One region of the Enterobacter sp. PL_is514 genome, then DNA from elsewhere that is predicted to be linked to it. Evidence: predicted binding sites of a transcription regulator. Region 1 holds the regulator's gene; each other region holds the start of a gene.
What was found. The regulator PurR, encoded in region 1, represses purine synthesis genes. The targets are predictions, from matches to a motif close to CANGCAAACGTTTGCNTG.
Positions count from the first base shown of each region.

Region 2: a site for PurR is predicted at 6,121-6,138, ahead of carA (glutamine-hydrolyzing carbamoyl-phosphate synthase small subunit). Genes of this name have one in related genera too.
Region 3: a site for PurR is predicted at 1,834-1,851, ahead of cvpA (colicin V production protein). Genes of this name have one in related genera too.
Region 4: a site for PurR is predicted at 3,634-3,651, ahead of purM (phosphoribosylformylglycinamidine cyclo-ligase). Genes of this name have one in related genera too.

Region 1 is NZ_JBVPGN010000034.1:146,451-154,382, forward strand. Features, by position in the region: gene punC (purine nucleoside transporter PunC) at 1-425, opposite strand, end outside; gene punR (DNA-binding transcriptional activator PunR) at 540-1,451, shown strand; gene purR (HTH-type transcriptional repressor PurR) at 1,469-2,494, opposite strand; gene cydH (cytochrome bd-I oxidase subunit CydH) at 2,792-2,881, shown strand; gene AC0TNG_RS16345 (MFS transporter) at 3,045-4,211, shown strand; gene sodB (superoxide dismutase [Fe]) at 4,250-4,831, opposite strand; gene AC0TNG_RS16355 (C40 family peptidase) at 4,954-5,727, opposite strand; gene grxD (monothiol glutaredoxin 4) at 6,066-6,413, shown strand; gene rnt (ribonuclease T) at 6,492-7,151, opposite strand; gene gloA (lactoylglutathione lyase) at 7,247-7,654, opposite strand; gene nemA (alkene reductase) at 7,755-7,932, opposite strand, start outside.
Region 2 is NZ_JBVPGN010000033.1:179,230-187,161, forward strand. Features, by position in the region: gene kefC (glutathione-regulated potassium-efflux system protein KefC) at 1-511, opposite strand, end outside; gene kefF (glutathione-regulated potassium-efflux system oxidoreductase KefF) at 504-1,034, opposite strand; gene AC0TNG_RS13865 (YgdI/YgdR family lipoprotein) at 1,138-1,371, opposite strand; gene carB (carbamoyl-phosphate synthase large subunit) at 1,511-4,735, opposite strand; gene carA (glutamine-hydrolyzing carbamoyl-phosphate synthase small subunit) at 4,754-5,902, opposite strand; gene dapB (4-hydroxy-tetrahydrodipicolinate reductase) at 6,357-7,178, opposite strand; gene ispH (4-hydroxy-3-methylbut-2-enyl diphosphate reductase) at 7,384-7,932, opposite strand, start outside.
Region 3 is NZ_JBVPGN010000030.1:76,141-84,072, forward strand. Features, by position in the region: gene purF (amidophosphoribosyltransferase) at 1-1,256, opposite strand, end outside; gene cvpA (colicin V production protein) at 1,290-1,778, opposite strand; gene dedD (cell division protein DedD) at 2,008-2,706, opposite strand; gene folC (bifunctional tetrahydrofolate synthase/dihydrofolate synthase) at 2,696-3,964, opposite strand; gene accD (acetyl-CoA carboxylase, carboxyltransferase subunit beta) at 4,035-4,940, opposite strand; gene AC0TNG_RS09650 (DedA family protein) at 5,095-5,754, opposite strand; gene truA (tRNA pseudouridine(38-40) synthase TruA) at 5,783-6,595, opposite strand; gene AC0TNG_RS09660 (aspartate-semialdehyde dehydrogenase) at 6,595-7,608, opposite strand; gene pdxB (4-phosphoerythronate dehydrogenase PdxB) at 7,676-7,932, opposite strand, start outside.
Region 4 is NZ_JBVPGN010000030.1:237,074-245,005, reverse strand. Features, by position in the region: gene ppk1 (polyphosphate kinase 1) at 1-1,690, opposite strand, end outside; gene purN (phosphoribosylglycinamide formyltransferase) at 1,898-2,539, opposite strand; gene purM (phosphoribosylformylglycinamidine cyclo-ligase) at 2,536-3,573, opposite strand; gene AC0TNG_RS10410 (6-phospho-beta-glucosidase) at 3,840-5,270, shown strand; gene upp (uracil phosphoribosyltransferase) at 5,486-6,112, shown strand; gene uraA (uracil permease) at 6,199-7,488, shown strand; gene AC0TNG_RS10395 (DnaA inactivator Hda) at 7,584-7,932, shown strand, end outside.

The DNA of each region.
Region 1 (7,932 bases):
GAAAGACCCACCAGCGGCATAATGGTGGCGAAAATACGGTTTGTGCGGTTAGCCGGATAGTAGTCGGTCACCAGCGCCTGCCAGGTCACCGCCGCAGCACAGACGCCCACGGCCTGAATAAAGCGCAGCACCAGCAGCCAGGTGGCATCGCGCACCCACAGCATCCCCAGGCAGCCCACGGCAAAAATGGCCAGACCCAGCAGCAGTACCGGTTTACGACCAAAGCGATCCGAGAGCGGTCCCCACAGCAGCTGCGCGAAAGCGAAACCGGCAAGGAACAGGCTCAGGCTGGCGCTGATGGCCGCCGCAGGGGTTTGCAGGTCTTCCTGCATCGCGGCAAACGCGGGCAGGTACATGTCGGTGGCCAAAAAGCCCAGCACGCTTAAGCCGCCGAGCCAGACTAAAAATCCTTTCCTGGGTTGCATTCTCTTATTCTCCTGAGGAGGCAGGTGTACGTTGGCGGAGAGTGTAGGGAGTGCAAAGCGGCTTGTGAAACGCTAATATTTGGCGGGTGCATTCAAATTTTTTGCAGGCAGAAAATGTGGTCAGATTATTCTCTTGAAGTGGTCGATGCTGTTGCACGTAACGGCAGCTTTAGCGGTGCAGCGCAGGAGCTGCACCGCGTCCCTTCGGCCATCAGCTACACGGTGCGTCAGCTGGAGGAGTGGCTGGCGGTTCCGCTGTTTGAGCGGCGCCATCGTGATGTGGAATTAACGCCCGCAGGGGCGTGGTTTTTGAAGGAAGGGCGTTCTGTTATCAAAAAAATGCAGATCACCCGCGAACAGTGTCAGCAGATCGCTAACGGCTGGCGGGGGCATCTTTCCATCGCGGTGGATAACATCGTTAAGCCGGAACGTACCCGGCAGATGATCGTCGATTTCTATCGTCATTTTTCAGATGTCGAGCTGCGGGTCTCGCAGGAGGTGTTCAACGGCGTCTGGGATGCGCTGGCGGACGGCAGGGCAGAGATGGCAATCGGGGCCACGCAGGCGATCCCGGTCGGGGGACGTTACGCCTTTCGCGATATGGGCATGCTGAGCTGGAAGTGCGTGGTGGCAAGCGATCATCCGCTGGCGGTGATGGAGGGGCCGCTCAGCGATGATACGCTGCGCAACTGGCCGTCGCTGGTGCTGGAGGATACCTCCCGTTCATTGCCGAAGCGTATCACCTGGCTTCTGGACAACCAGCGGCGGGTGGTGGCCCCTGACTGGGAATCGTCGGCGACGTGCCTCAGCGCCGGACTGTGCGTCGCGATGGTGCCCGTTCATTTCGCGCGTCCGCGCATCGATACCGGAGAGTGGGTTGAGCTGACGCTGGAGAATCCGTTCCCGGATGCGGCCTGCTGCCTGACCTGGCAGCAAAGTGATGTCTCGCCTGCGATGGCCTGGCTGCTGGATTATCTGGGAGACAGCGAAACGCTAAACCGGGAATGGTTACGGGAGCCAGCATAGCTGGCCCCGTAAAGCGATTAACGACGGTAGTCGCGGAACGGACCGTCCGCAACGGAACGGCGTTCGATAAGACGCGGGTGAACTTCAATGGACTGCGACTCTTCACGTTTGTTGACGATCCTGTCCATCAGCATATTGAAGGCCGTTTCGCCCAGCGAATCTTTCGGCTGGTGAATGGTGGTCAACGCTGGCGTGAAGAAACGCGCGTTACGCACGTTGTCATACCCGATCACGGAAATATCCTGCGGTACGCGCAGACCCAGCTCGTCGGCAGCGCAGAGCGCGCCCATAGCCATGATGTCACCCCCGCAGAAAACGGCGGTCGGACGGTGTGGCTGGGAGACGATCTGCTGCATTGCGCGGTAGCCCGACTCCGGCTCAAAGTCGCCCTGCACAATCCAGTTTTCCGGCACGTTGATCAGCGCTTCTTCCATCGCTTTCATAAAACCGGCCAGACGGCCCGCGCCGGTGTTGCGCTCCAGCGGACCGGGGATCACGCCAATCTCGCGGTGACCGCGTTCGATCAGATAACGACCGGCCATATAGCCGCCTTCAAAGGCATTATCGATAACGGAATCAGTGAAATCCGCGCGCGCTTCGCCCCAGTCCATGACCACCATGGGAATATGGCGATACTCTTCGAGCATCGACAGTACGGATTCCGGGTACTCGGAACACATTACCAGCAGGCCATCAACGCGCTTTTGCGCCATCATCGACAGGTAGGCACGCTGTTTTTCTATGCTGTTCCATGCGTTGCCCAGAATCAGGGTATAGCCTTTCTGGAAGCAGTTCTTCTCTACCGCTTCAATGATCTCGGCAAAATAGGCCGCTTCACTGCTGGTGGCCAGCAATCCAATGGATTTGGTGTGATTAACCTTGAGGCTGCGCGCAACCGCACTTGGCGAATAGTGCAGCTCTTTGATCGCTGCCCAGACGGCGTTGCGCGTCTCTTCCGCCACGAAGCGGGTTTTGTTAATTACATGTGATACGGTTGTAGTGGAAACGTTTGCGCGTTTTGCTACGTCTTTAATTGTTGCCATTAAATGTCACTCCAGACCATATCCTAAACTCCTGAAAAACTTGAAGGTAAACGTTTGCCTTCTCTCACCCTTATCACGCAATCTTGAATTGCGGCACGCCGGGAAAACGACACGGGACGTCAGGAGGGGGTCAATGGCCGGTACGCTAATAAATTTAGCGTGGAATTTTGTCCTATCTTGATGAAAAGGGGAAGAGGTAAAGTGTTTATCAGCCTAAATCCAGGAAGATTTTTGACGTAAATTATGCAAAAATGAGCAGGCTCACTTTTCGTGGGGGGATTAAAAGGAGAAAAATTGATGAGTTCCGATCTGAAGTTTTCGCTGTTCACCACCGTTATTGTGCTGGCTCTGATTGTCGCGGCCGGTCTGACGGCTGCGCTGCACTGATTTACGCGGAGGGAGAGCCTTCTCCCTCCCGATCGACCCGATTGTTACTTCTCTGGCAAAAATCTTTTGCCATTTTGTTAACTTCTCATTTTTTGTGATTGATGTCATGCTTTCCGCTTCTTTGTTCTGTGTCACCACATGACACGGCATCCGGAGTTGACGCATGAAAATCAATTTTCCCCTGCTGGCCCTGGCGATTGGCGCTTTTGGGATTGGCACCACTGAATTCTCCCCGATGGGGTTACTGCCCGTCATCGCCCGCGGCGTGGACGTCTCGATCCCTGCGGCAGGGATGTTAATCAGCGCCTATGCTATCGGCGTGATGGTGGGGGCGCCGCTGATGACGCTTCTCCTTTCGCACCGCGCGCGCCGCAATGCGCTGATTTTCCTGATGGCGATTTTCACCCTGGGTAACGTGCTTTCGGCCATTTCGCCGGACTACACCACGCTGATGCTGTCTCGTATTCTGACCAGCCTTAACCACGGCGCGTTCTTCGGGCTGGGATCGGTCGTGGCTGCCAGCGTGGTGCCAAAACATAAGCAGGCCAGCGCCGTAGCAACCATGTTTATGGGGCTAACGATTGCCAACATCGGCGGGGTGCCTGCGGCAACCTGGCTGGGGGAAGCGATCGGCTGGCGGATGTCCTTCCTGGCAACGGCCGGGCTGGGCGTGGTCGCGATGGTGGCGCTGTTCTTCTCCCTGCCGAAAGGCAGCGCGGGTGAACGTCCTGACGTGCGCAGAGAGCTGTCGGTGCTGGTGCGCCCGCAGGTCCTCTCCGCGCTGCTCACCACCGTGCTGGGGGCAGGGGCGATGTTTACCCTCTACACCTATATTTCACCGGTATTGCATGACATCACCCACGCAACGCCTCTCTTTGTGACCGCGATGCTGGTACTGATAGGCGTGGGCTTCTCGATCGGCAACTATCTCGGCGGGAAATTTGCCGACCGTTCCGTGAGCGGCACGCTGAAGGGCTTCTTAACCCTGCTGATTGCCATCATGATTGCCATTCCGTGGCTGGCGCGTAATGAGTTTGGGGCCGCGATCGCAATGGTCGTCTGGGGAGCCGCCACCTTTGCCGTGGTGCCGCCGCTGCAGATGCGCGTGATGCGCGTCGCGCATGAAGCGCCGGGCCTCTCATCGTCGGTCAACATCGGCGCCTTCAACCTGGGCAACGCGCTCGGTGCGGCGGCCGGTGGGGCCGTGATTTCAGGGGGACTGGGGTACAGCTTTGTGCCGGTGATGGGGGCGATTATTGCCGCGCTCGGCCTGCTGCTGGTGATGATGTCGGGTCGTAAACAGCCTGAAGCAGCCTGCGCTGCGGAATAAACCAAAAACGCAGAAGGGCGAACCCTTCTGCGTGTCTCTTACGCGGCGAAGTTCTTCGCGACAAAGTCCCAGTTAACCAGTGCCCAGAAGTGCTCCAGGTAGTTCGGGCGCGCGTTGCGGTAATCAATGTAGTAAGCGTGTTCCCATACGTCCACGGTCATCAGCGGCTTAGCGCTGGTGGTCAGCGGGGTGCCTGCGTTAGAGGTGGACACGATAGCCAGTTTGCCATCCGCCTCTTTAACCAGCCACGTCCAGCCCGAACCGAAGTTCTTGATGGCTGCATCGGTAAATTTCGCTTTGAAATCCGCGAAGCTGCCAAAGGCGGCGTTGATAGCGGTAGCCAGTTCACCGGCAGGTTCGCCACCGGCGTTTGGCGCCAGGCAGTGCCAGTAGAAGGTGTGGTTCCACACCTGAGCCGCGTTGTTGAATACGCCACCCTCTGAGCTGCGGACGATCTCTTCCAGCGTTTTGCCTTCAAAATCGGTGCCCTTGATCAGATTGTTCAGGTTAGTGACGTACGTCTGGTGATGCTTGCCGTAATGATATTCCAGGGTTTCCGCAGAAATGTGCGGTGCCAGGGCGTCTTTTGCATACGGTAGTGCAGGTAATTCGAACGACATTGCTTCTCTCCTTATTGTATTTTGCGTTGCCAATAACCACACAGACAACAAGGACAGGATAGCAAATTGAAAGGGTATGCAAAAGAGGAACTTACCCTGCCACGGGTGTGGCAGGGCAGGGGTTAGCGAATGGTTTTCGGCGTCATCACGCGACGTGCGCCGACGTAATGGCGTACCCAGTAGTCTTCACTGAGAGAGGTGATCTGAATATCCTGGCCGCTACGCGGTGACTGGATGAATTTTCCGTTACCGACATAGACGCCGACGTGGTCAGCCGTGCCGCGACCCTGAGTGCGGAAGAACACCAGATCGCCGTTTTCCAGCTCACCGCGGTCAACCGGTGAGGCATCGCGCAGGTGGTACATCTCATTAGCGGTACGAGGAATGCGGAACTTGACCAGATCTTTATAGGCGTAATAGACGAGGCCGCTGCAGTCAAAGCCGGTACGCGGCGAGCTGCCACCCCAGTGATAGGGTTTGCCAATCTGCCCCATCAGTTTGTTCATCGCGGTTTTTTGCGCTTTCTGTACGCGCACCTTATGCACTTCCGCTATTTTCGTGACCTTCGTGCATTTCGCCTTGTGGCCTTTACGCGTGATGCATTTTTCAGTAACAAGGTTAGCGGCGGTTTGCGAAGCTTTACTTTTGGCGGAGTGGGCAGTACGGGAAGGTTTGGTTTTCGTCTTGCTGGAAGCGGTCTGTTTCGTCTGAGCCGGTGTTTTTTTCTTGTCGTTCTTAGCGGTGGTTTTTTTCTTACGTTCTGTGGCTTTCACCAGATGGTTTTTTTGTACAGCAGAATGCCGCGCCTGCTGAGAGGCGTTTGCCACTGGCGTGAAAGTGAGTGAAGTAAACAGTAAAGCACAGAGCGTGATCGAGAATTTATTTATCCGCGCCACTGGGCAGTCCCCTGATAAATGCAGGTCATCAATAATACCCGCGTGTGATTTACAAAGCCCGTCGATTCTAATCTATAAAAAGCCAGAAAGTTAATAGCATTTTTCAATCTACAATCGTGTTTCGTAAGCAAGTGCAAAAAAATTCATCGTTCTGTCGCTCATTTGCCCATTCCCTAAGCAAAACCCTGACCGCCGCAGGGGTAAACACCATTTGCAATGCAACTTTTCCTGACTCGGAGTAGAATGTATAAACGTGACAAAAATGTTATTTTCCGATGCCAGTCTGAACCGCTACAATGTCAGACGAATGCCGTAACAGAAGTTAAAGGAAGCAAGACATGAGCACCACTATTGAAAAAATCCAGCGCCAGATCGCTGAAAACCCGATTCTGCTGTATATGAAAGGTTCTCCAAAGCTGCCAAGCTGCGGCTTCTCCGCGCAAGCGGTTCAGGCGCTGTCTGCCTGTGGTGAGCGTTTTGCTTACGTTGATATCCTGCAGAACCCTGACATCCGCGCTGAACTGCCGAAGTACGCGAACTGGCCGACGTTCCCACAGCTGTGGGTAGACGGTGAACTGGTTGGCGGCTGCGATATCCTGATTGAAATGTATCAGCGCGGCGAACTGCAGCAGCTGATCAAAGAGACGGCAGCGAAGTACAAAACGGAAGAGCCGGACGCAGAGTAATTTTCTCTGCGCAAATAAAAAAAGCGACCCGCTATATGGTCGCTTTTTTTTTGTCGGGTGGCGCTGCGCTTACCCGACCTACGATTGGTGCTCGTCCTCATCACCCTTCGGCAGCGGCCAGCCGCCCATACGCTTCCAGCGGTTGACGATCTCACAGAACAGCTCTGCGGTACGCTCCGTGTCATACAGCGCGGAGTGCGCCTGCGTGCCGTCGAACGGAATGCCCGCCGTAATACAGGCCTTTGATAGCACCGTTTGTCCCAGCGCCAGGCCGCTCAGCGCGGCGGTGTCGAAGGTGACAAAAGGATGGAAGGGGTTGCGTTTAAGCGACGCGCGCTCGGCGGCGGCCATGGTAAAGCTGTGATCGAAGGTGGCGTTATGGGCCACCATAATGGCGCGGCTGCAGTTACTCTCTTTCATGCCTTTACGCACCATTTTAAAAATGGCGTGCAGCGCGTCATATTCACTTACTGCACCACGCAGCGGGTTATGCGGATCGATACCATTAAACGCCAGCGCTTCCGGCTGTAAGTTTGCCCCTTCGAAAGGTTCAACGTGGAAATGCAGCGTGGTGTCCGGTGTAAGCCAGCCCTGTTCATCCATCTTCAGCGTGATGGCGGCAATTTCGAGCAGCGCATCGGTTTTAGCGTTAAATCCGGCTGTTTCTACATCAATGACAACGGGATAAAAACCACGAAAACGGTCGCACAGACCGCTAAATTGAGCGTTATCGGACATCAGGGTCTCTTACATGGGGAAAAAGCAGAGCGCATTATGGCAAATTTTGCGGGGGGATGCAGTAAAACTACGGGCGCACGTTGCGCCCTGAGGGATCAGTTGCCCAGACCGCGACCGGCGTCTTTGGCTTCAATCAGCTCGATTTTGTAACCGTCCGGATCTTCGACAAACGCAATCACGGTGGTGCCACCTTTTACCGGACCCGCTTCGCGCGTGACGTTACCGCCGTTGCTGCGGATGCGCTCGCACGCTTCGGCCGCGTTGTCCACTTCCAGCGCGATGTGGCCGTAGGCCGTGCCCAGCTCATAGCTGTCAACGCCCCAGTTGTAGGTCAGCTCGATCACCGCTTCATCCGTTTCCGGGCCGTAACCCACGAACGCCAGCGAGTATTTGTATTCAGGGTTTTCGCTGGTGCGCAGCAGCTTCATGCCCAGGACGTTAGTGTAGAAATCGATAGAACGTTGCAGGTCGCCAACGCGCAGCATGGTGTGAAGTAGGCGCATAATTTCCTCATTAACCAATGAAATAGACTGTCTTTTTGAACAGAAACGATGTTTTAGTATAGCGGCGAAGCATCGCCGCTATCAATGAACAATAGCGAGATTACAAAGAAGGGTAGTCGGTGTAGCCTTCCGCGCCGCCGCCGTAGAAGCTTTCCGGACGCTGCGGGTTGAGCGCTGCTTTTTTCTGCAGACGAGCAACCAGGTCCGGGTTGGCGATGTAGTCGCGGCCAAACGCGACAGCATCAATCAGCCCTTTGCCGATCAGGTCTTCGGCTTTC
Region 2 (7,932 bases), on a different contig from region 1:
CCGCCAGCAGCGGGATCATCGCCACCAGCGGGATAGCGGCAATATCCTGGAACAGCAGCACCGAGAACGCGCTACGTCCCATCTGGGATACCGTCAGATTTCGTTCGTTCATCGCCTGCATGGCAATGGCCGTTGAGGAGAGCGCCAGGGTCATGCCGATGAGCTCTGCCACTTTCCAGTCCATGCCCAGCAGGATGCAGAACCCGCCCAGCAGCAGGCCGCAGGCCACCATCTGCAGTGCCCCACCGCCAAATACCGATGCGCGAAGCTTCCACAACCGCTGCGGATCGAGCTCCAGGCCAATCACAAAGAGCATCAGCACAACGCCGATTTCAGCGAAATGGAGAATCGCCTCTGCATCCGTCACCAGTCGAAAACCCCACGGCCCAATGACGCAGCCCGCAATCAGGTAGCCGAGAACAGAGCCCAACCCCAGGCGTACCGCCACGGGCACAATCAGCGCCGCCGCGCCGAGGTAAATCAGCGCCTGTATCAGCGTATGGCTATCCATGGTACGCCTCCTGCCACTCAAGTAAGCGTTGTTTATAATGGCGAGCCTGCGCCTGCAGCGTTTCATCGTCGCAGACAAACGTGCAGTGCATCGCAAACGGCGGGAGCCAGTTCAGACCGCAATACAGCGCAGTCGCCTGCAGCGGCTGTGCCAGGACGTCAAAACCCGGGAAGGAACCGATATCAAAGTGGCTTTCCCCGCCGCCGGTGGTGACCGCCCACATCAGGCTTTTCCCTTTTAGCGCATTGCCGTTGTGGCCATACGCCCAGCCGTGGGAGAAGACTTTATCAATCCACAGTTTCAGGAGCGGGGGCGTGCTATACCACTGCATGGGATGCTGCCAGATAATCAGATCGGCACGGGAAAGCGCCTCCTGTTCGGCGGCGATATCGATATTAAAATCGGGATAGAGTTGATAGAGGGAACGTATCTCTACGTTATCAAGCGTCCTTACCTGCTCAAGCATCCGCTTATTCGCATGCGAGTGCTGCGGATAAGGATGGGCATAAATTATCAGAATCATTGATTAGCCTGTTGTTACTGCTTTCTTTTAACAAAAGAGTGTAGTCAGTAATTCAACAGGCTAATAGTGAATATTATTGACGGGCTTACGTCAGAATTCTGAATTAGTTATCCAGCTCGCCCATCGATTTCACCTGGTCACGGTTGATCTGCTCGGTTTGACCGGTTTCGGCGTTTTTGTACGACACCAGACCGGTATCGTCATCTACCTGCGGTTTTCCGTCGGTAACAATGGTTTTGCCATCGGTGGTTTTTACGGCCTGATTGGACGAACAGCCCGCAACGGTAAACATTGTCGTGGCAGCCAGAACGGAAGCGATCAGTAATTTATTTTGCATGGTGTTTTCCCCTGCTCTCAGTTGAATTTCGTTATCGACCTAATGATTTTAGGCTAACTGACTGAAAGCGGATGAAAAACCAGAAGGTTCTGAAGATGGGGAGAATGCCCGGCAGCCGAACGGCACCGGGCATTTTTACTTACTTGCTAATCTGCGCGTGCATTTCCTGCACTGAAATCACCTTCTCGGTAGCATCCGCGTTCAGCGCCATGGCCGTTGCGAAACCGCCGTTCAGGGTGGTGTCGTAGTGCACTTTGTACTGCAGCGCGCTGCGGCGAATCAGCTTGGAGTCTTCGATCGCCTGGCGGCCTGCGGTGGTGTTGATGATGTAGGTGTATTCGCCATTCTTGATACGATCCTGAATGTGCGGACGGCCTTCATGCACCTTGTTCACCAGACGCGGGTTGATGCCGGCTTCGCCCAGCACAATCGCCGTACCGTGGGTTGCATCCAGCTCGAAGCCCTGCTTCAGCAGCTTGGCGGCCAGGTCAACCACGCGCTCTTTGTCGCCTTCACGAACGGAGAGCAGCGCACGGCCGGATTTTCTCATGGTGGAGCTACTGCCCAGCTGTGCCTTAGCGAACGCTTCTGCGAAGGTGCGGCCTACGCCCATCACTTCCCCGGTAGAGCGCATTTCAGGCCCTAACAGCGGGTCAACGCCCGGGAATTTGTTGAACGGCAGCACCACTTCTTTCACCGAGTAGTACGGTGGGATGATCTCTTTGGTCACGCCCTGCTGCGCCAGCGTCTGGCCCGCCATCACGCGCGCCGCCACTTTCGCCAGCGGAACACCGGTGGCTTTGGAGACGAACGGGACGGTACGTGCCGCACGCGGGTTCACTTCAATCAGGTAGACTTCGTTGTCTTTCACCGCGAACTGGACGTTCATCAGACCGCGAACCTGCAGCTCGAAGGCCAGCTTCTGCACCTGCTGGCGCATCACGTCCTGGATTTCCTGGCTCAGGGTGTACGCGGGCAGAGAACAGGCTGAGTCACCGGAGTGTACGCCTGCCTGCTCGATGTGCTCCATGATGCCGCCAATCAGCACCATTTCGCCGTCGCAGATGGCGTCCACGTCCACTTCAACCGCGTCGTCGAGGAAGCGGTCGAGCAGCACTGGCGCATCGTTGGACACGCTTACCGCGGTCTGGAAGTAGCGGCGCAGGTCGGCTTCGTCATACACGATTTCCATCGCGCGGCCGCCCAGTACGTACGAAGGACGCACCACCAGCGGGTAGCCAATCTCTTTCGCCTTCTCAACGGCCATCTCAATGGCGGTGACGGTGGCGTTCGCCGGCTGTTTCAGCTTCAGACGGTCAACCGCCTGCTGGAAACGCTCACGGTCTTCCGCACGGTCAATCGCATCCGGGCTGGTACCAATAACCGGCACGCCTGCAGCTTCCAGCGCGCGCGCCAGCTTCAGCGGGGTCTGGCCGCCGTACTGCACGATAACGCCTTTTGGCTTCTCGATGCGCACGATTTCCAGCACGTCTTCCAGGGTTACCGGCTCGAAGTAGAGGCGGTCAGAGGTGTCGTAGTCGGTCGATACGGTTTCCGGGTTACAGTTGACCATGATGGTCTCGTAACCGTCTTCACGCAGCGCCAGGGAGGCGTGCACGCAGCAGTAGTCGAACTCAATACCCTGGCCGATACGGTTTGGACCGCCGCCCAGCACCATAATCTTGTCGCGGTCGACGGACGGGTTCGCTTCGCACTCGTCTTCATAGGTGGAGTACATGTAGGCGGTGTCGGTCGAGAATTCTGCCGCGCAGGTGTCCACGCGCTTGTAGACCGGGTGCAGGTCATACTGGTCGCGCAGCTTGCGGATTTCCGCTTCACGCACGCCCGCCAGCTTAGCCAGACGCGCATCGGCGAAGCCTTTACGCTTCAGCACGCGCAGGAAGTCAGCGTCCAGGCCGGTGATGCCCAGCTCAGCCACCTGCTCTTCCAGACGCACCAGCTCTTCAATCTGCACCAGGAACCAGCGGTCGATGTTGGTCAGGTTGAACACGCCGTCGACGGACAGGCCCGCACGGAAGGCATCGGCGATGTACCAGATACGCTCTGCGCCCGCGTCCTTCAGCTCGCGGCGGATTTTCGTCAGCGCTTCCGGGTCGTCCAGGCTCACTTTCGGGTCGAAGCCGGTCGCGCCCACTTCGAGACCGCGCAGCGCTTTCTGCAGGGATTCCTGCTGCGTGCGGCCAATCGCCATCACTTCACCGACAGATTTCATCTGGGTGGTCAGACGGTCGTTCGCGCCTGCAAATTTCTCGAAGTTGAAGCGTGGAATTTTGGTGACAACGTAGTCGATGGACGGCTCGAAGGACGCAGGCGTGCGGCCACCGGTGATGTCGTTCATCAACTCGTCGAGGGTGTAGCCCACCGCCAGCTTCGCCGCCACTTTCGCAATCGGGAAGCCGGTCGCTTTAGAGGCCAGTGCGGAGGAACGGGACACGCGCGGGTTCATTTCGATAACAATCAGGCGACCGGTTTTCGGGTTAACGGAGAACTGCACGTTAGAACCGCCGGTTTCCACGCCGATTTCACGCAGTACCGCCATCGAGGCGTTACGCATGATTTGATACTCTTTGTCGGTCAGGGTCTGAGCTGGCGCAACGGTGATGGAGTCACCGGTGTGGATACCCATCGCATCGAAGTTTTCGATAGAGCAGACGATGATGCAGTTGTCGTTTTTATCACGCACCACTTCCATCTCGTACTCTTTCCAGCCAATCAGCGATTCATCAATCAGCAGCTCTTTGGTTGGGGAGAGATCCAGACCGCGTTCGCAAATCTCTTCGAACTCTTCGCGGTTGTAGGCGATGCCGCCGCCGGTGCCGCCCATGGTGAACGATGGACGGATGATGCACGGATAGCCCACGTCAGCCGCAACGGCCAGCGCTTCTTCCATGTTGTGTGCGATACCGGAGCGCGCGGTGTCGAGGCCGATTTTCTTCATCGCCACGTCGAAGCGGCGACGGTCTTCTGCTTTATCAATCGCGTCGGCGGTCGCACCAATCATGGTCACGCCGAACTCGGCCAGCACGCCCTGACGCTCCAGCTCCAGCGCACAGTTCAGCGCCGTCTGGCCGCCCATGGTTGGCAGCACTGCGTCCGGACGCTCTTTCTCGATGATTTTACGCACCACTTCCCAGTGAATCGGCTCGATGTAGGTTGCATCAGCCATTTCCGGGTCGGTCATGATGGTCGCCGGGTTAGAGTTCACCAGGATAACGCGGTAACCCTCTTCGCGCAGGGCTTTACACGCCTGCGCGCCGGAGTAGTCGAATTCACAGGCCTGGCCGATCACGATTGGGCCAGCGCCAAGGATCAGGATGCTTTTTATGTCTGTACGTTTTGGCATTGTCTTCTCGGCTCCTGATTATTTAGCGGTCTTACGGTATTGCTCGATAAGTTCGATGAAGTGATCGAACAGCGGCGCGGCGTCGTGTGGGCCCGGGCTGGCTTCCGGGTGGCCCTGGAAGCTGAACGCTGGCTTATCGGTACGGTGGATGCCCTGCAGGGTGCCATCGAACAGCGACTTGTGGGTCACGCGCAGGTTAGCCGGCATTGAGGCTTCATCGACGGCAAAGCCGTGGTTCTGCGCGGTGATCATCACCGTGTTGTTATCGGTGTCTTTCACCGGGTGGTTACCACCGTGGTGGCCGAACTTCATCTTAACGGTGTTCGCACCGCTCGCCAGCGCCAGCAGCTGATGTCCGAGGCAAATGCCGAATACCGGGATGTCGGTTTCCAGGAAGGACTTGATGGCAGCGATGGCGTAATCGCACGGCGCCGGGTCGCCAGGGCCGTTGGACAGGAAAATACCGTCCGGATTCATCTTCAGTACGTCTTCAGCAGACGTTTGTGCCGGCACCACCGTCAGGCGGCAGCCGCGGTCAACCAGCATGCGCAGGATGTTGCGCTTGGCGCCGAAATCGTAGGCCACCACGTGGAACGGCAGCTCGCTCTCTTTTTTCGCTTCCGGCAGGTCGCCTTCCAGCGTCCAGCTACCCTGAGTCCAGCTGTAGGCTTCTGCGGTAGTTACTTCTTTCGCCAGGTCCATGCCGTTCAGGCCCGGGAAGGCTTTCGCTTTTTCCAGCGCCAGCGTCGCATCGAGGTTATCACCCGCGATGATGCAGCCGTTCTGTGCACCCTTCTCGCGCAGCAGACGCGTTAACTTACGGGTATCGATATCGGCAATCGCCACGATGTTATGGCGCTTCAGGTAAGAAGAGAGGTCTTCGGTATTGCGGAAGTTGCTGGCAATCAGCGGCAGGTCACGAATGACAAGGCCTTGCGCATGTACCTGAGAGGATTCTTCGTCAGCCGCATTGGAGCCGACATTGCCGATATGAGGATAAGTAAGAGTAACGATTTGGCGAGAATAGGAAGGATCAGTGAGGATTTCTTGATAACCGGTCATTGAAGTATTGAAAACGACTTCCCCAACCGCCGAACCCGTTGCCCCTATGGCCCGACCGATAAACTGGGTTCCGTCTTCCAGAACCAATAGCGCTGACTTAATCAAAACACCCTCCAGAGAATATTCACTCACTTTATTTGCATATTAATTCATAACCATGTCATGGATCAATGCAAATGTGTTGCCAGCGGATTTTTGGCAAACGGCGGCATTCTGGAGATTTGGTGGGTAAAAGTCAACTTAAAACCGATATTTTGTTTAGTCTTTTGCGTATCTGACGAGGTGAGTGAAGCTTAAGCGACAAAAAGATCAGGTAAATCACTGCGGAAAACGCTTGCGCGCCGGGTTTAATGAAAAATGAGTCGACGCAGCATCAAAAAGTGGACCAAATGGTCAAAATTTACATTTCAGTAACGAGAATTAAGTGGAATAGCTATACTTTCAAGGCTAAATGAACAAAATTAGCACGAAACAGATAAAATAAAAGGGCAATAAATTATTGCCCTATGCAATCAAAGAATTACGACTGCAATAACCACATCACGATGGGTAATAATGCTTACAGATTGTTGAGATCAAGCACATCTCTCATATCAAAAAGACCATTTTTCTTCTCTTTCAGCCACAAGGCGGACCGAACGGCACCATTGGCAAACGTCATTCGGCTGGACGCTTTATGCGTAATCTCGACGCGCTCGCCAATATCGGCGAACATCGCGGTATGTTCGCCGACGATGTCACCCGCCCGGACGGTTGCGAAACCAATGGTGCCCGGCACGCGCTCCCCGGTGTGGCCTTCACGGGCATAGACCGCGCAGTCTTTTAAATCTTTATCAAGTGCATGAGCAATCGCTTCGCCCATTGCCAGCGCCGTGCCTGATGGCGCATCAACCTTATAGCGGTGGTGAGCTTCGACAATCTCAATATCGGTATAGTTGCCCATCACCTTCGCGGCCTTCTCCAGCAGCTTCAGCATGACGTTAACGCCCACGCTGAAGTTTGCGGCGAAGACAATCGCAATCTCTTTTGATGCATCCTGGATAGCCTGCTTACCCGCGTTGTCAAAACCGGTGGTGCCGATCACCATCCCCTTGGCGTGCTGACGGCAAAACGCCAGATGCGTGAGCGTCCCTTCCGGGCGGGTAAAATCGATGAAGACATCGAAGTCCTCTTTTACCGCCTCCAGGCTGCTTTGCACGGTAACGCCCGTGTGGCCTGCGCCCGCCAGCTCACCGGCATCGGTCCCCAGAAGTGAAGAACCTTCACGCTCCAGGGCCGCGCCAAGCGCGACGCCATCCATCTGAAGTGCCGCCTGAATAAGCTGACGGCCCATACGTCCACCCGCGCCCGCAATGGCGACACGGATCTGTGCATCATGCATAGTTATTCTCTTACGTTAAAATGATGTAAACCGTTTTCAGATTAACCAGCCTTGAGAAGCACTGCCAACTGAAAACACCGATAATTAGAATTTAACGTGAAACCGACTTAAATATCAGTAAAAGACATGATTTTGTCGTCACGATAAAGTAACGGTTAAAAAAAAGGCCAGCACAGGAGGTGCTGGCCTTTCATCAGAAAAGGGACTATTCGACTTCGCGGGCGTCGATGCGCAGTTCTTTCGGGACTTCGAAAACGATATTCTCTTCACGTCCTTCCAGCGGCACCGCTTCGCCACCGCCCAGCTCCTGCAGACGGGAAATGACGTTCTGAACCAGAATATCTGGCGCAGACGCCCCGGCCGTCACGCCGACACAGGCCGCATGCTTAACCCACGCTTCCTGAATATCCGACGCATCATCAATCAGGAACGCTGCCTTCCCCATGCGCTGCGCCAGTTCGGCCAGGCGATTGGAGTTAGACGAGTTTTTGGAGCCGACCACCAGCACCACATCCGCCTGTTCAGCCAGTGCGCGCACCGCTTCCTGACGGTTAGTGGTCGCATAGCAGATATCATCTTTACGCGGACCGACGATTTTCGGGAAGCGCTGACGCAGGGCGTCAATCACGTCTGAGGTATCGTCTACGGAGAGCGTCGTCTGGGTCATAAACGACAGACGGGCTTCATTTTTCACGTTCAGCGTCAGGACATCTTCCGGCGACTCGACCAGATACATCCCCCCTTCCGGGTTGCT
Region 3 (7,932 bases), on a different contig from region 1:
TGAGCGATCAGCTCGTTGGCGGTTGGCATATCGATGCCGTACACGTTCGGGAAGCGAATCTCCGGCGCAGCAGAGGCCAGGTAGACTTTCTTCGCACCCGCTTCGCGCGCCATCTCGATAATCTGCTCAGAGGTGGTGCCGCGAACGATGGAGTCATCCACCAGCAGAACGTTCTTGTCGCGGAATTCCGCGCGGTTGGCGTTCAGCTTGCGGCGCACGGACTTACGACGCAGGTGCTGCCCCGGCATGATAAAGGTGCGGCCAACGTAGCGGTTCTTCACGAAGCCCTGACGGTATGGCTTGTCCAGAATGCGGGCGATCTCCAGCGCGATATCGCAGGAGGTTTCCGGGATAGGAATCACCACGTCGATGTCGAGATCGTCCCACTCGCGAGCAATCTTCTCGCCCAGCTTGGTGCCCATGTTGACGCGCGCGCTGTAGACGGAAATCTTGTCGATGAAGGAATCCGGACGGGCAAAGTAAACGTATTCAAACAGGCACGGGTTGCTGACCGGGTTGTCGGCACACTGGCGGGTAAACAGCTGGCCCTTCTCGGTGATGTAGACCGCTTCGCCCGGCGCAACGTCGCGCAGGAATTCGAAGCCCAGGGTATCCAGCGCCACGCTCTCAGAGGCAACCATATATTCAGTACGGCCATCGCCGAGGTCGCGCTTACCGAGCACCAGCGGACGAATGCCGTTAGGATCGCGGAAGGCGACCATACCGTGACCGATGATCATCGCAACGCAGGCGTACGCGCCGCGGATCTGACGGTTTGTCGCGGCAATCGCGGCAAAAATGTTGTCTGCTTCCAGCGGATAGTGACGGAAGTTATCCAGCTCGCTGGCGAACACATTGAGCAGGATTTCAGAATCAGAGGTGGTGTTAATGTGGCGACGTTTCTCTTCGAACAGCTTTTTACGCAGCTCATGCGCGTTGGTCAGGTTGCCGTTATGAGCAAGGGTAATGCCATACGGTGAGTTGACGTAGAAAGGCTGTGCCTCAGAGGCGCTGGAACTGCCAGCAGTAGGATAACGAACGTGACCGATCCCCATATTACCTTGCAGACGCTGCATATGGCGGGCTTCAAACACATCGTTTACCAGGCCATTCGCCTTACGTAAACGGAAGCAGTTGTTTGCATCAATGGTGATGATACCCGCAGCATCCTGCCCACGGTGCTGAAGCACCGTTAACGCGTCATAAATCGACTGGTTTACCGGCATGAAACCGGCGATACCGACAATACCGCACATTCGTCTTTTCCTCGTTAAGCCACATCTCAGGGTTTATGCCCTGGGCAAAAAACTTGACGAGCTTTGCAGATAGTCAAAGAACCATCTGATGATGAAGCTGAACTCTGGAATGAGCTGCGATTTTTGCCAGTCTTCGCTTTTGGAGAACCCGGTGAAGGTATCCAGGAAGAACAGGATCGCGGCCACAATCAGCACGCCTCGTAATGCCCCGAAACAGATCCCGAGCACCCTGTCCGTTCCTGACAGACCGGTTTTCTCGACCAGCTGACCTATCACGTAATTCACGATAGCGCCGACAATCAGCGTTGCGATAAACAGCACCGCGATAGCGATTCCATTTCGGACCAGTTCATCTTCAAAGCCCGTGAACCAGACAGACAGGTAAGTGTAGTAATGACTGGCAACAAAGAAAGCACAACCCCATGTCACCAGCGATAACGCTTCACGAACAAAGCCACGGATCAGGCTAACCAGACAGGAAAAACCAATCACCGCAATGATGGCGTAATCAATCCAGACCATATGTGTCCCACGATTTAACGCCCTGTCATCCAGTTCGGGGCGAATTCTAACAGAAAAAGAAAACGTTTGCGTAGGGATTTCCTTCCCGCGCGTAAATAAAAAAGGCGCTGAAAAAATGTTCAACGCCACGGTCCATTTGACGTCTCTGTGGACGTCTGCTCCCCCCTCACCCCAACCCTCTCCCTCAAGGGAGAGGGAGCAAACCATTCCGGGAATGGGTAAGATCTTATCAGTTCGCGCTGTAGCCCATCACCACACCGCTCAGGCCGGAGATCTGCTTCAGCTCACCGAGCGAACCTTTAAGCTTATCTTTGGACGCTTCTGGCCCCACGAGGATACGGGTAATTTTACCCTGCACCGGCGTGGAAGGTGAAGTGTAAACACGATATCCCGCACTGCGCAGTTTGCTCACGACCTCGTTGACCTTATCGGCGTTTTTCAGCGCACCAAGCTGCACCACGTAGGCTTTACCCGTTGGGGCAGCGGCATCCTGCTGCGCCGGTTTTGCTGGCGGAGGTGTCTCTGACGCCGCGGCTAGCTGTTCTGCGGCTTTATCCCGCTGCGGTTTCGGCTGCGGCTTCTCAACTGGCTTCGGTTTTTCAACCGGTTTAGGCTGCTCGACCGGCACCGGATCGATATCGCTGTTGCTCGCTGCCGCCAGGCGAGACGGATCGAGCGATGGTGCGGCGGCATCGCCTGCACGCACCTCTTCCGCCGCCCCTTCCGGCGGCTGAGCAGGCAGCGCCTGCGTCGCCGCGGGCAGCATATCCGGCTCATCGCGGTCACCCGGTTTTGGCACCAGCGGAATAGCGGCAAACTCATCCTGATAATGCTTTTTCTGCCCGTCGAGCAGACCCGGGAGAATAATCACCCCGAGCGCGACCAGCACAATGGTTCCTGTTAAACGGTTCTGAAACTTACTCGCCACCGGTTCTCCCCGCGTCCATCACTTCCATGACATGTGCCACCGTGTGGAATGACCCACACACCAGCACGGTATCTTCTGGTTTAGCATCCGCCATCGCGGCATGCCAGGCCTGAGCCACGCTACTGTAGATTGCGCCTTTGCCGAGATGTTCCATCAGTTGCTCAGCCGTCGCGCCGCGCGGCCCCTCCAGAGGAGCACAATACCAGCTATCGACCACACTCTCCATGCAGGCCAGCGTCCCGCCGATATCTTTATCATGAAGCATACCGATAACCGCCAGCACGCGCCCGGTTTTTGGTAACGAATTGAGACGTCCCGCGAGATACGCCGCCGCATGGGGGTTATGCGCTACGTCCAGAATCAGGCGCGGTGACTCGCTAACTATCTGGAAACGCCCGGGCAACAGCGCATTCTTAATGCCGTCGCGGATCGCCTGCTCGCTGACCGTGAGGCCACTGGCGCGCAGTGCCGCCAGCGCGGTTGCTGCGTTCGGCTGCGGTACCTGCGGCAGCGGCAGGTTGTCGAGCGCGCCCTGCGCGTCGCTAAAGCGCCAGCCGTTATCCTGGACCTCGTACTGCCAGTCAACGTCGCGGCGCAGCAGACGCGCGCCCTTCTCGTTCGCCACGTCAGCAATGGTATGCGGCATATCCGGCTCGCCGACAACGGCGGGTTTGTTTGCGCGGAAAATACCGGCCTTCTCGCGGCCAATGCTTTCACGATCCGGTCCCAGCCAGTCGATATGGTCCAGCGCGATGCTGGTGACTACCGCCACGTCCGCATCCACCATATTGGTCGCATCAAGACGTCCGCCGAGGCCAACCTCAAGAATCACCACATCCAACTGCGCCTGTTTGAACAGCCACAGCGCCGACAGGGTGCCGTATTCAAAATAGGTTAATGAGATCTCACCGCGTGCGGCTTCAATTTCCGCGAACGACGCCGTATGCGCCGATTCCGGCAGTTCGCGGTTCTGCACACGAACGCGCTCGGTATAGCGGACCAGGTGTGGCGAGCTGTACACGCCAACTTTGTAACCCGCGGCCATCAGGACAGATTCCAGCGTGCGGCAGGTCGTGCCTTTACCGTTGGTCCCCGCGACGGTGAACACGAAAGGTGCCGGTTTGAGCACATCAAGACGCGCGGCGACCTGGCTTACGCGCTCAAGCCCCATATCGATGGTTTTACTGTGCAGGTTTTCCAGATAAGAAAGCCACGCGGCCAGGGGCGACGTGGCTTGGGGAATGCTTTTATTTTCCATAATGCCCGGTTGTCATTAACAGATTAGAAAGCAAAAGGGCAGCGCCAACCGGCCCTGCCCTTTTCAGTTATCAGGCCTCGGGTTCCTGATCCGGTACCACCACGCCTTCGCGCGGCTCATCCGGGTTCGGCGCTGGCAGATTCATCAGCTTCGCCAGGATGCTCGCCAGCTTCAGGCGCATTTCCGGACGGCGGACGATCATGTCGATGGCGCCTTTCTCGATGAGGAACTCACTGCGCTGGAAGCCCGGCGGCAGTTTCTCGCGAACGGTCTGCTCGATAACGCGAGGACCGGCAAAGCCGATCAGGGCCTTAGGCTCAGCGATGTTCAGGTCGCCCAGCATCGCGAAGCTCGCGGAGACGCCGCCCATGGTTGGGTCGGTCAGCACGGAGATGTACGGCAGACCGCGCTCCTGCATTTTCGCCAGCGCAGCAGAGGTTTTCGCCATCTGCATCAGCGACATCAGCGCTTCCTGCATACGCGCACCGCCGGAGGCAGAGAAGCAGATCAGCGGACAGTTGTCTTCCAGCGCCTGCTCAACGGCACGCACGAAGCGCGCACCAACCACAGAGCCCATTGAGCCGCCCATAAAGGAGAACTCAAACGCAGCGGCAACAACCGGCATCTCATGCAGGGTGCCTTTCATGACGATCAGCGCGTCTTTCTCGCCAGTCTCTTTCTGTGCAGAGGCCAGACGATCTTTGTATTTTTTGGAATCGCGGAACTTCAGCACGTCTTTTGGCTCAAGTTCGCTACCCAGCTCTACCAGAGAGCCTTCGTCCAGCAGGCTATGCAGGCGGTTGCGCGCCGACATACGCATATGGTGGTCACACTTCGGACACACCTCAAGGTTGCGCTCCAGCTCTGCGCGATACAGAACCTGACCGCAGCTATCACACTTCGTCCATACCCCTTCAGGAATGCTCGCTTTACGCGTTGGGGTAATGTTGCTTTTAATTCGTTCAATCCAGCTCATTGATAACCTTTCTGCCTGAACCTGGTCGTTTGCCAGTTTTGCTATAAGAGGCGAATAATGCCATTTTTGCCTCCAACAGACCATGAATGTTGCACATTAAAACATAACAGCCCGAAACTTTGGATAAAAAAGTGGTCGAACCGCCAGCGTGCATTTACTTCGCTTGTTTTGCCGCCGCACGTTTATGACGAATAATTTCGATAACGCCCGGCAGTACGGAAAGCACAATAATCGCTACAATCAGTAACTTAAGATTTTCCTGAACCACCGGGAGATCGCCAAACAGGTAGCCTGCATAGGTAAACAACAGCACCCACAACAGCGCCCCCACGACGTTATACATGGCAAAATGACGATAGGACATATGCCCCATTCCCGCCACAAACGGTGCAAATGTGCGCACAATAGGCACAAAGCGCGCAAGGATAATGGTTTTTCCGCCATGGCGTTCATAAAACGCATGGGTTTTGTCTAAATAGCTGCGACGGAAAATTTTCGAATCCGGATTGCTGAACAGCCGCTCACCGAATACGCGTCCAATCGTGTAGTTGACCGCATCACCGACGATGGCGGCAATCACCATCAGCACCACCATAAGATGCACGTTCAAATCGTTAGTGGGTAACGCCGATAGCGCGCCGGCAACGAACAGCAGGGAATCCCCTGGCAGGAATGGGGTAACGACCAGACCGGTTTCACAAAACAGAATGAGGAACAGAATGGCGTAAACCCAGACGCCATACTGCGCGACCAGCTCCGCCAGGTGAACATCAATATGCAGGATGAAATCAATCAAAAAACGAATTACGTCCATATTGTCTAAGCCCTAATTGCACCTTTGTTTAGTCCGCTAAAAAAAGCGGGCCCATTGGCGGTTTCGGCAGGTCAAACCGATCCGGATAGTCTACCGAGACCAGATACAACCCTTCCGCTTTCGCCGTAGCTGCCGCAAGCGTTCTGTCCTTCGCTGCCAGCAGGTCTGCAATCCAGCTCTCCGGCTGGTGTCCGGCGCCCACTTCCATCAGGCTGCCCACAATATTCCGAACCATATGATGTACAAAGGCATTGGCTTTGATATCCACCACCACATACGCGCCAAAACGGCTGACGTTTATGTGCATGACGTTTCGCCACGGCGTGCGGGACTGACACTGCACCGCACGAAACGACGTAAAGTCATTTTCACCAATCAGACACTGCGCCGCGCGATGCATACGTTCAGCATCAAGCGGTTCATAAAAATGCGTCACGCCCTGGCTTAACACCGCCGGACGCAGGCGCTGGTTGTAGATGACATAACGATAGCGACGCGCCGTGGCGCTGAAACGCGCGTGAAAATCATCCGGCACAGCTTTTACCCAACGCACCGCAATGTCACCAGGCAAATTCGCATTTACACCCAGGGTCCAGGCGGCATCCTTACGCACGGCGGTGGTTTCAAAGTGCACGACCTGCCCCGTACCGTGAACACCCGCGTCCGTACGTCCTGCGCACAGGACGTTAATCGGCTCGTTTGCCACCTGAGAGAGCGCTTTTTCCAGCTTCTCCTGGACGCTGCGCACCTCGTTCTGACGCTGCCAGCCATAATACTTACTGCCGTCGTACTCAATGCCGAGGGCAATTCTATGGACCGGCTTTTGTTCCACGTCTGACATCAGTACAGGTACTCCTGCACCAGTTTTTCAGCGATTTTGACCGCCATCAGCGCGCCGCCAAAGCGAACGTTGTCGGCAACGGACCAGAACTGAACCTGTTCCGGCATGCCGTAATCGTTACGCACGCAGCCAACGGAAAGATGCGCGCTGCCGGTGGCATCGCCCACCTGGGTCGGGAACTCGCTCTCTTCAGAAAGCACGATGTCTTCACCGCGGCCAAACGCATCGCGCGCCTCTTCTGCCGCCAGCGGACGCAGCGCTTCAAAGCCGACCATCTGCGCGTGGCCGTAAAAGACCGGGGACTGCACGACGTTCGCAGAGATCATCAGGCCATCGTCCTGCAAAATCTTACGCACTTCATCGACGATACGACGCTCTTCGCGCACGGAACCCTCGCGGTCCGGCAGCAGCGGCAGCATGTTGAACGCCAGCTGGCGGCCAAAGAAATCATCTTCATCAATCGGGATACCGTTCAGCAGCTTCGCGCTCTGCCCGGCCAGCGCGTCAACGGCCTTTTTACCGTTCGCGGACGCGGACAGCAGGCTGGTGACGGTAATGCGCGACAGGCCGCCGTCGTCGATCAGCGGTTTCAGGGCAGTCAGCAGCTGGCTGGTCAGGCTGTTCGGCACCGCAATGACGTTACGGTTGCGGTAGTCAGCCAGCACAAACGGGTTCACGTCCGGCACCACCAGCGGCACATCCGGCTCCATCGAGAACAGGCCGCTCAGGTCGATCACCAGACAGCCTGCATTGGTCGCCTCTTCAATGTACGCAGCAGTGGCTTCAGCGCCCGCAGCGAAAAACGCCAGCTGCGCCTGGGTCCAGTCGAATGCTGCCGCGTCCTGGACCATCACGGATTTACTGTTAAAACGCAGATGCTCACCTGCACTGTCGGTACGCGCCAGCGCATAGATATCGCCCACCGGGAACTGACGCTCAGCAAGGGTTTCGAGCAGGGCTTCGCCCACGGCACCCGTGGCACCTAAAATGGCAATGTTCCAGCCTTCAGACATGGTGGTTTACTCCAGAAATAAAAAAGCGTCCCTGTCGGAGTATCCGACAGGGAGCATTAAGAAGACATTAACGTGCCGGATGATGAACGGCGTTAAACCCCAGCTTATGCAGCAGCGTCGCCGCCGAGGCGTCGTCGCACATTACATACAGGGAAGACCACTCGCGGCGCTCAACATAGTTCTTGCGCAGCTTATCAAACTCACCCGGGATCCCCGCCACTTTACGCAGCAGCGCATCATCGCGGCGCACATCATACACCAAATGCACCAGCCTTTTCAGCGTTGCCTGATCGAGCGGACCATGCAGGGTAATGCGGCCAAATT
Region 4 (7,932 bases), on a different contig from region 1:
TGCCGCGGATCAGCAGATTAACCGGCACGCCGGAGCTGGACGCCGCGTACAGCCTGTCCACCAGCCCTTTATCAACCAGGTTGTTAAGCTTCAGCGTGATGCCGGACGACAGCCCTTTCTGGGCATTGGCGATCTCTTTATCGATCATATCGTACAGCAGACGGCGCGAGTTCTGCGGCGAGACCAGCAGATAGTCAAAGTTCACCGGACGGTACGGATTCTCAATAAAGTTAAAGACCCGGCGCACTTCGTTAGTGATGCGGGCATCGGCGGTCAGCAGCGAATAGTCGGTATAGATTCGCGCCGTTTTCTCGTTAAAGTTCCCGGTACCGATGTGGGCGTAGCGCACTACCTCGTCGCCCTCTTTACGGGAGATGAGGAACAGCTTGGCGTGAATTTTTAGCCCCGGCGCGGAGAAGATGACGTGCACACCGGCTTCCGTCAGACGACGCGCCCAGTGAATGTTCGCCTCTTCGTCGAAGCGCGCCTGCAGCTCAACCACCACGGTGACTTTTTTGGCGTTGTGCGCCGCATGGATCATCGCGTCGATGATGCGGGAATCTTTTGCCACGCGGTAGATGTTGATTTTGATCGCCAGCACGCTCGGGTCGAACGAGGCCTGACGCAGCAGTTCCAGCACGTGCTCAAAGGTGTGATACGGATAGTAGAGCAGGACATCGCGTTCGCGGATGGCGTCGAATCCGTTGCGGAATTTATCGAACCACAGATGGCGCAGGCGCGGCAGCGGCTTGTTCACCAGATTGGCTTTGCCGACGTTCGGGAAGCCAATAAAATCTTTAAAGTTGTGGTAACGACCACCCGGTACGATGGAGTCATAGCGCGAAATGGTCAGCTTCTCGCGCAGCATTTCCACCATGGCGTCCGGCATATCGCGCTGATAGACAAAGCGTACCGGCTCGGCCGTCAGGCGCTGTTTCAGGCTGGACGACATCAGCTCCATCAGGCTGGCTTCCATCTCGTGCACCAGGTCATATTCGGCGTCACGGGTCATCTTCATCGAGTAGGCGTTTAACGCATCGTAATCGAAGAAGCCCTTGAAGATATCGTCCAGACAGTAGCGCAGGATGTTATCGAGCAGGATCATCGGCTTGCGTCTGCGCGGGGTTTCCGGCGGCAGGTTCACAAAGCGCGGCACCTTGTCGGACGGGATCTCCAGCAGCGCGTAACGGATGGATTCACCGCGAATAATTTCCACGGCCAGATAGGTGTAGTCATCTTTCAGGAACTGCACCAGATCGGTTTCGCGGTTGATCAGAATCGGGGTAATGTGCTGGCGCAGGTACTGTTTAAAGTAGTGGCGCAGCCAGTTTTGTTGGTTAACGGAAAGCTGACGTTCGTTAATCAGGAAGATTTGATTACGCGCCATCTCCAGCAGCAGTTCGTTATACAGGCCGTCAAATTCCTGATCGGCTTTCAACACGCGGGACTGAATTTTGCCCAGCAGGTGCCGCGAGTGCGAGTTTAGGCCCTGTTCTTCGCTGATGATGATGCGCCTTTTCAGCTCGGCAAAGCGAACCTTGTAGAACTCATCCAGGTTGTTGGAATAGATGCCCAAAAAACGCATGCGCTCGATCAGCGGGTTACTTTTGTCTGCCGCTTCCTGGAGTACACGTTCGTTAAATGCTAACCAGCTTAGCTCTTTCTCGATATATAACTTTTCCTGACCCATTACAGCTCACACTCCAGTTCAATCACAGGACGTGGTAAATCCGTCTCGTCCTTATTATGGCGAGCATTTCCACGATATGTCCAACAGTGCCAGAAAAGTATGACAGTTATTTTTTTTGTTGGGGATTTTAGAAGGTTGGAGAAGGGGATATCGGGTAATGCAATGAACAGGTCGGGTAAGCGCAGCTGCGCTACCCGACATAACAAACTACTCTTCGGCAGCATGACCCTGCGGGGGTAACTTCACGCCATCCAGCCAGGCTGCGCCGTCGCGCATTTCGAGACGCCCGTCGACAAACCAGCTTACCACCAGCGGGTAAATGGCGTGCTCCTGGGTCTGCACGCGTTCGGTCACGTCTTCTTCGCTATCGCCGTCAAAGACCGGGACTTTGGCCTGCAGGATCACCGGACCGCCGTCCAGCTCGTCGGTAACGAAATGCACGGAGGTGCCGTGCTCCTCATCGCCGTTTTCCAGGACCTGACGATGGGTGTGCAGGCCGGGATATTTCGGCAGCAGGGAAGGGTGGATATTCAGCAGACGTCCGGCGAAGTGTTCTACAAAAGCCGGGCTCAGAATACGCATATAGCCCGCCAGTACGACCACGTCCGGCGCGTAGGCATCAATCTCATGCACCAGCTCGCGGTCAAAGGCTTCACGCCCGGCGAACTGGCTGGCTTCCAGCGCGTGCGCAGGGATGTTCGCTTCCCGCGCGCGCTCAAGGCCGAACGCGTCGGCCTTGTTGCTGAAAACTGCCCGAATGGTGCCATTGATTTTCTTCTGTTTGCAGGCGTCAATTATCGCCTGCAAATTGCTTCCGTTGCCGGAAATGAGCACCACGATGTTTTTCATTCAATGACCACACGCTGTTCGGAATCGGAGGCTTTAATCGTACCGATTTTCCACGCGTTTTCACCTTTTTCAGTCAGCAGCTTGACCGCTTTATCCGCTTCGCTTGCCGGCAGGGCGATAACCATGCCCACGCCGCAGTTAAAGGTGCGGTACATTTCGTGGGAGCTCACGTTGCCTGCGGTCTGCAGCCAGTTAAACACGGCTGGCCACTGCCATGAGGATTCGTCGATTACCGCCTGGGTGTTGTCCGGCAGAACGCGCGGGATGTTTTCCCAGAAGCCGCCGCCGGTCAGGTGAGCGATAGCGTGAACGTCGACGTTCTCGATAAGCTCAAGCACGTTTTTCACGTAGATGCGGGTCGGGGCCAGCAGATGGTCAGCCAGCGGTTTACCGTCAAGCTCGGTCGTCAGCGGGTCACAGCCGCTCACTTCGATGATTTTACGCACCAGGGAGTAGCCGTTGGAGTGCGGGCCGCTGGAGGCCAGCGCGATCAGCACATCGCCATCGGCCACTTTGCTGCCGTCGATAATTTCTGATTTTTCTACTACACCGACGCAGAAGCCCGCGACGTCATAATCTTCGCCGTGATACATGCCCGGCATTTCCGCGGTTTCACCGCCAACCAGCGCACAGCCAGACTGCAGGCACCCTTCGGCGATACCGTTGATCACGCTTGCCGCGGTATCTACGTCCAGTTTGCCGGTCGCGTAGTAATCGAGGAAGAACAGCGGCTCTGCGCCCTGAACCACCAGGTCATTCACGCACATCGCGACCAGATCGATACCGATCGTGTCGTGACGTTTTAAATCCATCGCCAGGCGCAGTTTAGTGCCTACACCGTCAGTTCCCGAGACCAGAACAGGTTCACGATATTTTTGCGGCAGCGCGCACAGTGCGCCGAATCCACCCAGACCACCCATCACTTCCGGGCGGCGGGTTTTTTTCACCACACCTTTGATTCGGTCAACCAGCGCATTACCTGCGTCAATATCAACACCGGCATCTTTGTAGCTGAGAGAAGTTTTGTTGGTCACGGCTTAAATCCCCACGCGATTGCATAGCTAGTAAGAAAAATCGGCGCAATTCTAACAGTCCAGGCAAACGTTTGCGAGCCTATTCTGGACGTAGGGATCTTTTTTTACGCGCAGCCTGCCAGTGCGCCCAAACTTGCGTCTGTTCACGAAAATGAAACCGGTTTCGGTATTCTCCTTGCAACCCGAAACGGCTTTGCACATCATTCAACTGAAACCGGTTTCTGTAATTGTTTTTGCAGAAAATAACGCAGAATGAGGGAAAGTGAATGTCAGGATTTAAAGCAGATTTTCTGTGGGGCGGTGCGGTTGCGGCGCACCAGCTCGAAGGCGGCTGGAAAGAGGGCGGCAAGGGGGTGAGTGTGGCCGATGTGATGACCGCAGGCGCGCACGGCGTGCCGCGTGAAATCACCAACGGCGTGCTGGACGGGAAAAACTACCCTAACCATGAAGCCATCGATTTCTACCACCGCTATAAAGAAGACATCAAACTCTTTGCCGAGATGGGGTTCAAATGCTTCCGCACCTCTATTGCCTGGACGCGGATCTTCCCGAAAGGCGACGAGCTTGAGCCGAACGAGGCAGGCCTGAAATTCTATGACGACCTGTTCGACGAGTGTCTGAAGCACGGCATCGAACCGGTTATTACCCTGTCTCACTTCGAGATGCCGTTCCATCTGGTCACGGAATACGGCGGCTGGCGCAATCGTAAGCTGATCGACTTCTTCGTTCGTTTTGCAAAAGTGGTTTTCCAGCGCTATCAGCACAAGGTGAAGTACTGGATGACCTTTAACGAGATCAACAACCAGGCCAACTTCCACGAAGACTTTGCCCCATTCACCAACTCGGGGCTGAAGTACGCGCCGGGCGAAGATCGCGAGCCGGTAATGTTCCAGGCCGCGCACTATGAGCTGGTGGCCAGCGCGCTGGCGGTGAAGGCGGGGCGCGAGATTAACCCGTCCCTGCAGATCGGCTGCATGATTGCCATGTGTCCTATCTATCCACTGACCTGCGCGCCGGACGATATGATGATGGCGATGAATGCCATGCACCGCCGCTACTGGTTCACCGACGTGCACGTGCGCGGCAAGTACCCGCAGCATCTGCTCAACTACTTCGAACGTCGCGGCTTCGCGCTGGATATTACCGAAGAAGATAAAGCGGCGCTGACGCAGGGCTGCGTGGACTACATCGGGTTTAGCTATTATATGTCCTTCGCCACCAAGGCGACGGCGGACAACCCGCAGCTGGATTACGACGAGAGCAAGAGCCTGGTCTCTAACCCGTACGTGCAAAAATCCGACTGGGGCTGGCAGATTGACCCGGTGGGGCTGCGCTACTCCCTCAACTGGTTCTGGGATCACTACCAGCTGCCGCTGTTTATCGTTGAGAACGGCTTTGGCGCAATCGACGTGCAGGAGAGCGACGGCACGGTGAACGACCAGTACCGCATTGACTACCTGGCCGCTCACATCCGCGAGATGAAAAAAGCGGTGGTGGAAGATGGTGTAGACCTGATGGGCTATACCCCGTGGGGCTGTATCGACCTGGTGTCTGCCGGTACCGGTGAAATGAAAAAACGCTACGGCTTTATCTTTGTCGATAAAGACAACGAAGGCAACGGCACGCTGAACCGCAGCAAGAAGAAGTCGTTCGACTGGTATAAGCAGGTGATTGCGAGCAACGGGGATAACCTGTAATTGTCGGGTGGCGCTAACGCTTACCCGACCTACAATACACGTAGGCCCGCGTAAGCGCAGCGCCACCGGGCAGAACCCGCACCCAAGCCGGAACTCAGCCTCCGGCTTTTTTGTCTTTGCTTGATCCCTGTCAAGCAACATGGGTATGGCCTAATCCGAAAAAAGCGGTATAATCCCGCGATTTTTTTGCGGATGCCATTCAGAGGAGAAAGAGAATGAAGATTGTGGAAGTGAAACACCCACTCGTTAAACACAAGTTGGGCCTGATGCGTGAGCATGACATCAGCACGAAGCGTTTTCGCGAACTGGCCTCTGAAGTCGGCAGCCTGCTGACCTACGAAGCGACCTCCGATCTGGAAACGGAAAAAGTCACCATCGAAGGCTGGAACGGCCCGGTGCAGGTTGAGCAGATCAAAGGTAAGAAAATTACCGTTGTGCCAATCCTGCGTGCCGGTCTCGGCATGATGGAAGGCGTGCTGGAGCACGTGCCAAGCGCGCGCATCAGCGTGGTGGGGATCTACCGTAACGAAGAAACCCTCGAGCCGGTTCCTTACTTCCAGAAGCTGGTGTCCAACATCGACGAGCGTATGGCGCTGGTGGTTGACCCGATGCTGGCAACCGGCGGTTCAATGATTGCCACCATCGACCTGCTGAAAAAAGCGGGCTGCAGCAGCATTAAAGTGCTGGTGCTGGTTGCGGCACCGGAAGGGATCGCGGCGCTGGAAAAAGCGCACCCGGACGTTGAGCTGTATACCGCCTCTATCGACCAGGGCCTGAACGAGCACGGGTACATCATCCCGGGGCTCGGCGATGCCGGCGATAAGATCTTTGGTACGAAATAATCGAATAACGATAAATAAGCCGACTTTGATAGTCGGCTTTTTTTTGAATAAAACACCAACAACGATACTACTCAGAGGAAAACACTATGACGCGCCGTGCTATCGGGGTGAGTGAAAGACCGCCGCTTTTACAGACTATCCCGCTTAGTTTGCAGCACCTGTTCGCCATGTTTGGCGCAACCGTGCTGGTGCCAATCCTGTTCCACATTAACCCGGCTACCGTGCTGCTGTTCAACGGCATCGGTACGCTGCTGTACCTCTTCATCTGTAAAGGCAAAATTCCGGCGTATCTCGGGTCGAGCTTCGCCTTTATCTCGCCGGTGTTGCTGTTGCTGCCGCTGGGTTATGAGGTCGCGCTGGGCGGCTTTATCATGTGTGGCGTGCTGTTCTGCCTGGTCTCCTTCATTGTGAAGAAAGCCGGTACCGGCTGGCTGGACGTGATGTTCCCCCCTGCAGCGATGGGCGCCATCGTGGCCGTCATCGGTCTCGAACTGGCGGGCGTCGCGGCGAATATGGCCGGTCTGCTGCCTGCTGACGGCCAGTCACCGGATTCCAAAACCATTATCATCTCGCTGGTGACCCTGGGCGTAACGGTGTTTGGTTCCGTGCTGTTCCGCGGTTTCATGGCGATTATCCCGATCCTGATCGGCGTGCTGGCGGGCTACGCGCTCTCCTTCGTGATGGGCGTGGTGGATACCACCCCGATTGCCGAGGCGCACTGGTTCGCGCTGCCAACCTTCTACAGGCCGCGCTTTGAATGGTTTGCGATCTTCACCATTCTGCCTGCGGCGCTGGTGGTGATTGCGGAGCACGTCGGCCACCTGGTGGTAACGGCGAACATCGTTAAGCGCGATTTAATCCGCGACCCGGGTCTGCACCGCTCCATGTTTGCGAACGGTTTCTCCACCATCATCTCCGGTTTCTTTGGTTCTACGCCAAACACCACCTACGGTGAAAACATCGGCGTGATGGCGATTACCCGCGTCTACAGCACCTGGGTTATCGGCGGCGCGGCGATCATCGCTATTCTGCTCTCCTGCGTCGGTAAGCTGGCGGCAGCGATTCAGATCATCCCGGTTCCGGTGATGGGCGGCGTTTCTCTGCTGCTGTACGGCGTGATCGGTGCCTCCGGTATTCGCGTGCTGATTGAATCCAAAGTGGATTACAGCAAGGCGCAGAACCTGATCCTGACCTCGGTGATCCTGATTATCGGCGTCAGCGGCGCGAAGGTGCACATTGGTGCGGCCGAGCTGAAAGGCATGGCGCTGGCGACCATCGTCGGCGTGGGCCTGAGCCTGATTTTCAAGCTGATCTCGGTAATTCGCCCGGAAGAACAAATTCTGGACGCGGACGACAGCGAAAAAGCACCACATTGATCCTTTAACCGGGTGGACGATCCGCCCGGTTCTCTCCTTGCAGGTTCCGTGTTAAACTCCATGCCGATTTTATGTAAGATCTGGTTGAGGTACTTCTGAACGGACCGGCACAGCTCTCTCTGCCACTCTATCTCCCTGACGACGAAACTTTCGCGAGTTTCTGGCCGGGTGATAACCCCTCTTTACTGGCTGCACTGCAAAACGTGCTGCGCCAGGAACACAGCGGATACATCTATATCTGGTCACGCGAAGGCGCGGGGCGCAGCCACCTGCTGCATGCCGCCTGCGCGGAGCTTTCGGCGCGCGGCGATGCGGTAGGCTACGTGCCGCTGGATAAACGTACCTGGTTCGTGCCTGAGGTGCTTGAGGGAATGGAACATCTCTCGCTGGTGTGCATTGATAATATCGAATGCGTGGCGGGGGATGAGCCGTGGGAAATGGCGA